2 regions of the Janthinobacterium aestuarii genome follow, and region 2 is predicted to be linked to the other one. Evidence: riboswitches for the same ligand, from Rfam matches in the RefSeq annotation. Region 2 holds a riboswitch; the other holds the start of a gene.
The links. A riboswitch is a leader RNA that binds a small molecule or an ion and turns the genes downstream of it on or off. The one in region 2 is predicted to bind thiamine pyrophosphate.

Region 1 (5,407 bases), 2.9 Mb from region 2:
AGGCGGCGGCCTGGCGTTTCAGATCAGCTTGCCAGCGGCGTAAAAATAATCGCGCCAGCGGTGCAGGCGAGGTAGGTCGGATTAGCGGGAACCGCGTAATCCGACCTACACTGCGCCAACATCACCGCCACCCAGCAGCAATCAAGCCGACGCCTGCTCCTGCGCCAGCAATTTACTCATCAACAATTCCGTCGCCCCGTAGCCGTACAGGGAATCGCTTTCCATGCCCGGCGTATCGAAGGGGATCGATTCCTCGCGGTTCAGCTTGGCAGGATCGGCGTCCGCATAGCTGGCGCGCCAGGCGCGCTGCAAGGATTCGTTGCGGCGGATAAAGGCCGGCATGGGCCAGTCGTCACGATTCCAGTGGGGACTGTCGCCCAGCAGGGGCCAGCGCTCGTTGAGCAGGGCCATGTCGCCCGTGCGCAGGCGGCGCACGGCCTGTTCCGGCCGCAAGCCTTCCAGCTCGTCCAGCGTGGGCAAGCTGTCGCGCTTCGGTCCGAACATATATGCCAGCATGATGCGCCCGGCAGGCGCCCTGCGCGCCACCACGCCGACGGCATAACCGCCGCCCGGCAGGGGCACGGCAAACCAGCTGCCTTCTCGGTATGGTAATGATTTCATTTCTAAAAGCCCCCTGTAATACACCGGACAGCCGCTGCTATCCGGCGTTAAATTTAATTAGGGGCACAGTCTACGCGAAGCGATGCGAAAGTGGCGCATGGTACGCCACAACAACAAACCAATAGTTACAATATTTTCTCGTCATAGTGATACTGGGCAACAATCGGCCCCGCCTTGAACAGCGCCTCCTTCATGGCCGTGTCCAGGCGCGCATCGCGGCGGCGCATCCATTCGAGCAGCATGGCCGCTTCCTTGCGGCTCGTGTCGCCCGCATGCGCGAGCACGCGGCGCAGTTCCGGGTCCGTGCACGCTTCAAAACGCTGGCTGTTCAAGTCCAGCGCCTGCAGCGCGGCGATGGTGGCGCCGATGGCGCGGTGCATGTCGAGCGCGGTGGCCGGCAAGCCGGATTCTTCCAGTGGGACGGTGGTCATGCGCATTCCTTTTTCGCGTGGTGGTGACATCGGCTGCATTCTCCACCGCGCGGGCGAAAAGCTCAAGCGTCCACGACACGTTTCCACCCGTTCGGCCATAATCATGGCTCAGCAACAGCCTAAACCCCAGCGGCAGGAGCCCCATGTTCAATTTCGACTTTTACAATCCGACGCAAATCCTCTTCGGCCAGGGCCAGATCGCCGCCATCACGGCACTGATCCCGCCCCATGCCAGAGTGCTCATGACGTATGGCGGCGGCAGCATCAAGCAGAACGGCGTCTACGATGAAGTCAAGGCGGCGCTGGCCGGCCATACGATGATCGAGTTTGCCGGCATCGAACCCAATCCCAGCTATGAAACCCTGATGCAGGCCGTGGCCCTCGTGAAAAGCGAGCGCATCGATTTCCTGCTGGCCGTCGGCGGCGGCTCTGTGGTCGATGGCACCAAGTTCATCGCCGCCGCCGCCCTGCACGAGGGTGAGGCGTGGGACATCCTGGCCAAGGGCGGCAAGATCGTCGAGGCCGCCCTGCCCTTCGGCACCGTATTGACTTTGCCGGCCACGGGGTCCGAAATGAATGGCTCGGCCGTGATCACGCGCAAGGCCACGCAGGAAAAGCGCTCGTTCATGAGCCGCAAGGTATATCCGAAATTCTCCGTGCTGGACCCGTCGAAAACGTTCACCTTGCCGCTGCGCCAGGTAGGCAATGGCGTCGTCGACGCGTTCGCGCATGTGATGGAGCAATACCTGACCTACCCTGTGAACGCCTCCGTGCAGGACCGCTTTGCCGAAGGCATCCTGCTGACCCTGATCGAGGAAGGCCCGAAGGCGCTGTCGCACCCGGACGACTACGACGTGCGCGCCAACGTGATGTGGAGCGCCACCCTGGCCTTGAACGGCCTGATCGGCGTGGGCGTGCCGCAGGACTGGTCCACGCACGCCATCGGCCACGAATTGACGGCCTTGTACGAACTCGACCATGCGCAAACCCTGGCCATCATCCTGCCCAGCATGCTGCGCGTGCGCAAGCAAGCCAAGCGCGCCAAGTTGCTGCAGTATGCGGCCCGCGTCTGGGGCCTGGACGGCGGCGACGAAGATGGCCGCATCGAGGCGGCCATCGCGCGCACGGAATTCTTCTTCCGCCACATGGGCGTCAAGACGCGCCTGGCCGACTACGGCCTGAACCATGCGAGCGTGGACGCCGTCGTGTCCGCCCTGGAAGCGCACGGCATGACGGCGCTGGGCGAACAGCGTGAAATCACGCCCGCCATCAGCCGCAAGGTGCTGGAACTGAGCCTGTAGATTCGCACCACACTGTTGTAAAACGGTCAGCAGGGTGGGACAGCTGGCCGTGCTTCATGCTAAGCTGTCGTTTCGCTAGGGGTCCTGGAGCAGTCATCCGGGTGAGAGATACCCTTCGTACCTGATCTGGATAATGCCAGCGAAGGAAAGCGCAAAGTACCTCCCTCCTTTGATAGCTCCTGCGTTGGCGCCAGCCGAACAAGCAGCCTGCCGTGCTCTTTACAGAGACGGCTTGAACCACGAGCAATCTATGTCCACACCGAATTTATCCGTTTCTGTATTGACCCTGGCGATCCTGCACGCGTTTGCCGCACCGGCCTTTGCCGCGAATGACGCCGCCGAAACCGCCGACCCGCAGGCCCAGAGCATGGCCGAAGTCGTCGTCACGGCCAGCAAGGCGCCGGCCGCCAAGCGCGCCTCCGTGGGCGGCTTTTCCGACGCGCCGCTGCTGCAGACACCGGCGTCCGTCACCGTCATTTCGCAAAAAGACATGCAGGACTTGCAGATCCGTAATTTCAGCGATGCCGTCAAGCTCGACGCCAGCATCAACGACGCCTACAACGCCGTCGGCTATGCGGAACAGTTTTCCATCCGCGGCTTCAAGCTCGACAACAATTCCAGCTACCGCAAGGATGGCGTGGCCATTCCTGGCGACACGCAAATTCCGCTGGAAAACAAGGAACGCATCGAAGTACTGAAGGGCCTGGCAGGCTTGCAGGCTGGCGTGGCCGCGCCGGGCGGCGTGATCGACTTCATCGTCAAGCGCCCCACCGCCGCACCGCTGCGCACCGTCACCGTGGAAACGCGCGAGCGCGGCACCCTGTATGGCGCCGTCGACCTGGGCGGCCGCCTGGAAGACACGCGCTTCGGCTACCGCGTCAACGTGGCGGCCGAGCGCCTGCGCTCCTACATCAAGGGCGCGGATGGCAACCGAAAATTCATTTCCGGCGCCTTCGACTGGCAGATTTCGCCGCAAGCCCTGCTGCAACTCGATGCCGACTACCAAGACAAGGCGCAGGCGACGGCGCCCGGCTTCCAGCTGCTGAATAACACGACCTTGCCAACCGGCATCAGCGCCGACGCCATGCTCAACCTGCAGCCGTGGACGCGCCCCGTGGAAACCGTCACCAGCAATATCGGCCTGCGCTTCCAGTATGCATTCAATGACGACTGGCGCGCCACCCTGTCGGCCAACCAGCACTCGTTCAAGCGCGACGACTACACGGCCTTCCCGTACGGCTGCAGCGGGCAGGAGCTGTACCCCGGCTTTTGCGGCAATGGCGACTACGACGTGTATGACTACCGCAGCCTGGGCGAGACGAAAAAGCCGCTGAGCGCGCAAGCCATGATCCAGGGCAAGTTCGCCACCGGTAGCCTGCGCCATGAATTCACGGCCGGCGTCTCGACCTTCCGCCGCAAGGACCGCGCGGGACTGTACGTGTACGACTGGGCTGGCGTGAGCAACATCTACCACCCGCAGATCGTCGACATGTCGACCGGTGTGCAAGGCCCCGTGCGCCTGGTGCGCAAGGACACGGAAAACTCCGTCTTCGTGCAGGATATCGTGAGCCTGGCGCCGAACTGGAAGCTGCATGGCGGCTTGCGCCATATCGACGTCGACGGCTACCAGTATGTGCTGAAGGCCGACAAGGAAATCCGCGCCAAGCACGATTTCCTGCTGCCCAACGTGTCGCTCGTCTACACCCCGCTCGACAATGTCTCCGTGTATGCGGCCTATTCGCAAGGCATGGAACATGGCGGCACGGCCGACCGCAAGGCGATGAATGCCAACGAGGAACTCACGCCCAGCCGCTCCAAGCAGATCGAGCTTGGCGCGAAGATGGATGTGACGCCGGACTTCATGGTGGCGGCCAGCCTGTTCCAGATCCGCAAGGGCCTGGAATTCCAGAATGCCGCCGGCTACTTCGTGCGCGAAGGCCAGGCACAGCACCGTGGACTGGAATTGTCGGCCCAGGGCAAGGCATCGTCCAACCTGAGCCTGGGCGCCTCCCTGACGGCCCTGAACAGCCAGCAGTCAGGCACGGGCAACGCCGCCCTCGATGGCAAGCGCGTGCCCAACGTGCCGGCCTTCAAGGCAGCCGTACATGCGGACTACGCCGTACAACAGGTGGCGGGCTTGAGCGTCAATGGCAGCTGGGAGTTTGCTAGCAAGAAAGCGTTTGAGTACAACAACACGACCTTCGTGCCGTCGTACAACGTGTTCAACCTGGGCGCCGCCTGGGCCACGCGCATCGCCGACACGCGCGCCGTGCTGCGCGCCAGCGTCAACAACGTGGCAGACAAGTTCTACTGGCGCGACGTGACGCCGGAGTCCGATGGTTATCTGTATCCGGGCGCCAGCCGCACGTTCAAAGTGTCGGCGCAGTTCGACTTTTAATTGAGGGAAATGGCAGGCGCTGCAGCTAGCGCCTGCTGCAGCAAAGGCGCCGCCTGTTCCAGGCGCGCTTCCAGGCTGTCGTGCAGCACGTGGTAGACGATGCCGCGCGCGTCGAGCTCGTCGAGCAGGTAGCGGTAGATCAGTTGGCGCACGGCTTCGGACTCACGCTGCAAGCCGTCGGCCACCCACGGGCTGTCGGGCGCCGTCACCAGGGTCAAATCGTACTGCGTGGCATCGGCCAGCGCCGCCAGCGGCGCATCGGCGCCATCGAAATAATGGCGGCTGTAGACGACCGTCATCAACGGCGTCGTGTCGCAAAACAGGAAGTTGCGCGCTTGCGCGGCGGCTTCCGCCTCGCGCTCGACTTGTGTGCGCGCAATGCCAAACTGGTCGGCCGCGACGGGCACCCTGCCCTGCGCCTCGACAAATTCACGTAAATACTCGGGCACCCAGACGGTGCCGTAGCGCTCGGCCAGGGCGGCCGCCAAGGTCGACTTGCCCGACGATTCCGCGCCGAGGATGGCCACGCGCACGCAGTTGCCCATCACTTGAGGACCATCGCATCGGGAGCGGCCGGCGCCGACTTTCTCCACGCCAGCAAGCCGATGATGGCCATCACGACGAAGAACGCGTACAGCACGGCCGTCAGCGTCAGG
Region 2 (5,407 bases):
CAGCCGAGTTCCATGGCAATGGCCGCATCCGACGCCGTACCCACGCCGGCATCGACGAGCACGGGCACTTTCGCCTGGTCGATGATCAGCGACAAATTCCACGGATTCAAAATGCCCATGCCCGAGCCGATCAGGGACGCGAGCGGCATGACGGCCACGCAGCCGATATCTTCCAGAATCTTCGCCTGGATCGGGTCGTCGCTGCAGTAGACCATCACGTCAAAGCCATCCTTGACCAGCGCCTCGGCCGCGATCAAGGTTTCCGGCATGTGCGGGAACAGGGTCTTCTCGTCACCGAGCACTTCGAGTTTCACCAGATTGCGTCCGCCCAGAAGCTCGCGCGCCAGTTGCAGGGTGTAGACAGCGTCCTTGGCGTTGTAGCAGCCGGCCGTGTTCGGCAAAATCGTGTACTGGTCGGGCGGCACGAAGTCGAGCAGACTGGGCGCGTTCGGGTCCTGCCCGATATTCACGCGCCGGATCGCCACCGTGATGATCTGCGCCTCGGCCGCATCCGTCGCTTCGCGCGTCTGCGGTAAATCCTTGTACTTGCCGCTACCGACCAGCAAGCGCGATTGATACTGTTTTCCTGCAATGGTCAGCAGGTCGTTGTTATTACTGTTCATTGCTTTTTCCTTAGTTCAGCCGCCGCCGATGGCGCGTACTATTTCAACCTGGTCTTGTACCTGCAAGACCTGCCCCTGCCACGCCTTGCGCGGCACGACATTGCGGTTGACGGCCAGCGCCAGCGCCTGGTTTTCCAGCGACAGGGTGGCGATCAATTGGTCCAGGGTTTGCCCCGGCGGCACCTGGTACGGTGCGCCGTTGAGCGTGATGTTGATGAATGCAGGCATCACGCTCTCCCTCAGACCTTGCGGTACAGCTCGGCGCCGTTCTTGATGAATTCGATGGCCTTGATTTCCATGCCCTGCTTGAGCGCCTTGTCTTCCGCGATGCCCATGCCGGCCGCGTATTCGCGCACTTCCTGCGTGATCTTCATCGAGCAGAAATGCGGGCCGCACATGGAGCAGAAATGGGCCACCTTGGCCGAATCCTTGGGCAAAGTTTCATCGTGGAATTCGCGCGCCTTGTCCGGGTCCAGGCCGATGTTGAACTGGTCATCCCAGCGGAATTCAAAGCGGGCTTTCGACAGCGCGTTGTCGCGGATTTGCGCACCCGGATGGCCCTTGGCCAGGTCGGCCGCGTGCGCCGCAATCTTGTAGGTAATGATGCCGTCCTTGACGTCCGCCTTGTTGGGCAGGCCCAGGTGTTCCTTCGGCGTCACGTAGCACAACATGGCCGTGCCATACCAGCCGATCATGGCAGCGCCAATGCCGGACGTGATGTGGTCGTAGCCGGGCGCGATATCGGTCGTCAATGGCCCCAAGGTATAGAACGGCGCTTCGCCGCACTGTTCCAACTGCAAGTCCATGTTTTCTTTAATGAGCTGCATCGGTACGTGGCCAGGCCCCTCGATCATCACTTGCACATCGTGCTTCCAGGCGACTTGCGTCAGCTCACCCAGGGTTTTCAGTTCGCCCAGCTGCGCCTCGTCGTTGGCATCGTAGATGGAGCCGGGACGCAAGCCGTCGCCCAGCGAGAACGACACGTCGTACGCTTTCATGATTTCGCAAATCTCTTCGAAATGCGTGTACAGGAATGATTCCTGGTGGTGTGCCAGACACCATTTCGCCATGATGGAGCCGCCGCGCGACACGATGCCCGTCAGGCGCTTGGCTGTCATCGGCACATAGCGCAGCAGCACGCCCGCGTGGATGGTGAAGTAATCGACGCCCTGCTCGGCCTGCTCGATCAGGGTGTCGCGGAAAATTTCCCAAGTTAAATCTTCGGCCTTGCCATTGACCTTTTCCAGTGCCTGGTAGATGGGCACGGTGCCGATCGGCACGGGGCTGTTGCGCACGATCCATTCGCGCGTCTCGTGGATGTGCTTGCCGGTCGACAGATCCATCACGTTATCGCCGCCCCAGCGGATGGCCCAGGTCATCTTTTCCACTTCCTCGCCGATCGACGAAGTGACGGCCGAGTTGCCAATATTCGCGTTGATTTTCACGAGGAAATTGCGGCCGATAATCATCGGCTCGACTTCCGGATGGTTGATGTTGGCGGGGATGATGGCGCGGCCGCGGGCAATTTCCTCGCGCACGAATTCCGGCGTGATCTCGGCCGGGATGCTGGCGCCAAACGACTGGCCCGGATGCTGGCGGCCCATCAGGTCGGCCAGGCGCTCGCCCATGGGACCGGACGCTTTCAGCTCACGCAAATATTCCTGGCGGCGCATGTTTTCGCGGATGGCCACGAATTCCATTTCCGGCGTGATGATGCCCTGGCGCGCGTAATGCATCTGCGTCACGTTCTTGCCGGCGATGGCGCGGCGCGGCTTGCGGTGCAGGTTGAAACGCAGCTCGGCCAGCTTCGGGTCCGCCAGGCGGGCGATGCCGTAGTCGGAGGTCGGGCCCGGCAATTCTTCCGTATCGGCACGTTCGACGATCCACGGCAGGCGCGGCGTATCGAGGCCCGAGCGGATGTCGATCTGCACGTCCGGGTCCGTGTACGGGCCGGAGGTGTCATAGACGTAGATCGGCGGATTCTTTTCGCCGCCGAACGACGCTTCCGTGTCGGACTGGCTGATCTCGCGCATGGGCACGCGGATGTCGGGGCGGCTGCCTTCAACATAGATCTTGCGCGAATTGGGCAGCGGCGCGATGGCGGCTTCGTCGACCGTGGCGGTGGCGGAGAGGAATTTCGGGTTGGCGTTCATTTTGGCTCCTTGGCTAGACTATTTTTAAGCCTGGAGCCAGCTAAGGAGGTTCGGAATCACGCACGCGGAAAGGCGGGGTGCGTTCATCCTAAAGCTTCCCTTCGCTGGCATTATCCAGATCAGGTTCGGAGGGTATTTCTCACCCGCGCTTGCACCGTGTTTCCACAGCGAAAGGCAGGACCCCTAGCGTTTGCCGCCTTGCGGCAGCGAGCCAATTATACGCGGTTCACGCCGCGCGGCCAGATGATTTCTTGCAGGTGTCGTCTTTGTACATCGCTCTACTTCTTCTTGCCCCAGCGCCAACTGGTCGGTTCGCCCTTCAGCTGGCAGATGAAAATGAGCACGGCAACGATGGCTACTTCATAGACGATGTAGCCGACCAGCATGGTTTGCGGCGGAAACAGAAAGGCGCCGCAGGCGAACAGCGCCAGCGCGGCCAGGAACACCAGCCAGCCCTGCCACGTGATGGGCAAGCCCCAGCCCCAGCCATAGGTCTTGGCGGGGAACCAGTATTGCGGCGTTGATTTGTCAGTCATGATTTTTCCTGGTCAGTATCGATAGCACCCAGTATAAATCAGGCAATGCGATGGCGCTCCGTGACATCGAGGCCGATGCCGCGGTAGCCGATGAAGCGGCTGCCATTGTCGAACATCGGTTCGCCGCTCACCTGCAGGTACTGCGTGCTGCCGTCGAGGTTGGCGCGGCTGTAGATGAAATCGAGGAACGGTTCGCGCGCGGCGATTTTTGCGTCGAGCAATGCACGCTCGGTGGCATTCCAGCGCTGCGGCTCTTGCTCGCTGCCGATGCCCAGCATTTCAGCCACGGGGCCGGAAAAGCGCGTCAGGTTGCCCTGCGCATCCTGTTCCCAGTACCAGTCGGATGACAGTTCCGTGAAACGCTGGAAGCGCGCTTCGCTTTCGCGCAGCTCCGCCGTGCGTTCTTCCACCATCTGCTCGAGCGACTTGTTGTATTCGGCCAGCTTCTGGTACAGCAGGCGCACTTCCAGCATGTTGTGGATGCGCGTTTTCACTTCCACCAGGTCGAACGGTTTGCTGACGAAGTCCTTGGCGCCCGCCTGCAGCGCGCGCAGTTTGTGGCCGGGCTGGGCCGTGATCACCAGCACGGGCAGATAGCTGCCCGCCTCGATGTCGCGCAAGCCTTCCATGACTTCGAAGCCATCCATTTCCGGCATCTGCAAGTCGAGCAGGATCAGGTCGTAGCGGTGCTGCTGGTGCAGCGCGCGCACGGCTTGCGGGTCCATGGTGGACGTGATGCGCGTATAGCCGGCATTGCGCAGCACCTGTTCCAGCAGCATGACGTTCGCCTCCTGGTCATCGACGATGAGGATGCTGGCGTTCAGGATCTCGGTGGCTTGAAGCATGGCGGTATTCCTAAAAATAAATGCTGAATTAGCGTATTGCGTGAATGTCGTCGGCCAGGCCGTGCGCGGCCGCATGGTGCAGGGCCACGTCGAGCGCATCCATGAATTCGACGACCTTGATCGGCTTGGTCAGGTAGCGGAAGAAGCCCGCTTCCAGGCCCTTCTCGATGTCGCGCGGCACGGCGTTGGCCGACAGGGCCATCACGGGAATATGGCTCGTGAGCGGGTCGTCATGCAGGATATGCAGGGCGCCAAAGCCGCTGATGCCGGGCAAGTTGATGTCCATCAGGATGACGTCCGGCTGATACGTGCGCGCCAGGTCGATGCCCAGGTGCGCATCGATGGCCGTGAGCAGTTTCAAATCGCTGCGGCGGGCGATCAATTGCTCCACCAGCGCCAGGTTGGCGGGATTGTCTTCCACGTACAGCAAGGTGCGCTGGCTTTCCTGCGGCTCCTGCACCTGCGGCAGCGCGTCGCCATCGCCCAGCACCAGGGCCGGCGCACTGCTGGCGGCCAGCTCGAACCAGAACGTGGTGCCCACGCCGACCGTGCTGTCGACGCCGATAGTGCCGCCCATCAATTCGACCAATTGCTTGGTGACGACGAGGCCGATACCCGTGCCCTCTTCCGTGCTGTTTTCCTGGCCCAGGCGGTTGAAGGGCTGGAACAGCTGGGCCACCTGGCCCGCATCGAGACCGGCGCCACTGTCGCGCACGCTCACGCGCACACGCTCGCCGTGGCGGCTGCATTCGACGGTGACGGCGCCGCCGCCCTGGTTGTACTTGATGGCGTTCGATAGCAGGTTGACCATCACCTGTTTCACGCGTGTGCGGTCCGCATGCACATAAAATGCCTGGCCGCAGCGGGGGAAATGCATGCGGATGCCGCGCTTTTCCGCCTGCGGCGCGATCATCGCCTGGCAATCCTGCAGCACGTCGAGCAGCGACATCGCTTCCTGCGACAAGGTGACCTTGCCCGATTCGATCATGGCCAGGTCGAGGATTTCATTGATCAGGCGCAGCAGATACCAGCCACCCTTGAGGATTTGTTCGATCGAGCGCTGCTGCGGCACGGTGGGCGGCGGCACGTCGGAGGCCATCAGCTGCGCAAAGCCCAGCACGGCGTTCAGCGGCGTGCGCAATTCGTGGCTCATGCTCGACAGGAATTCGGACTTGGCGCGGTTGGCCTTTTCCGCCACCTGGCGCGCCTTCTTCAACTCCGCATTGTTGGTCTCGACCAGCGAGCGTGTG

Region 1: linked by a shared signal. The riboswitch ahead of OPV09_RS20760 (TonB-dependent siderophore receptor) and the one ahead of thiC (phosphomethylpyrimidine synthase ThiC) in region 2 are both predicted to bind thiamine pyrophosphate.

Annotation. Positions count from the first base shown of each region.
Region 1 covers NZ_CP142523.1:4,611,240-4,616,646, forward strand. The annotation lists gene OPV09_RS20740 (sensor histidine kinase) at 1-43, shown strand, start outside; gene OPV09_RS20745 (Imm26 family immunity protein) at 142-621, opposite strand; gene OPV09_RS20750 (hypothetical protein) at 747-1,052, opposite strand; gene OPV09_RS20755 (iron-containing alcohol dehydrogenase) at 1,196-2,353, shown strand; TPP riboswitch at 2,421-2,518, shown strand; gene OPV09_RS20760 (TonB-dependent siderophore receptor) at 2,604-4,751, shown strand; gene OPV09_RS20765 (ATP-binding protein) at 4,748-5,296, opposite strand; gene pnuC (nicotinamide riboside transporter PnuC) at 5,296-5,407, opposite strand, start outside.
Region 2 covers NZ_CP142523.1:1,184,511-1,189,917, reverse strand. The annotation lists gene OPV09_RS05375 (thiazole synthase) at 1-623, opposite strand, end outside; gene thiS (sulfur carrier protein ThiS) at 639-851, opposite strand; gene thiC (phosphomethylpyrimidine synthase ThiC) at 863-2,776, opposite strand; TPP riboswitch at 2,856-2,971, opposite strand; gene OPV09_RS05360 (hypothetical protein) at 3,055-3,312, opposite strand; gene OPV09_RS05355 (response regulator) at 3,351-4,157, opposite strand; gene OPV09_RS05350 (hybrid sensor histidine kinase/response regulator) at 4,186-5,407, opposite strand, start outside.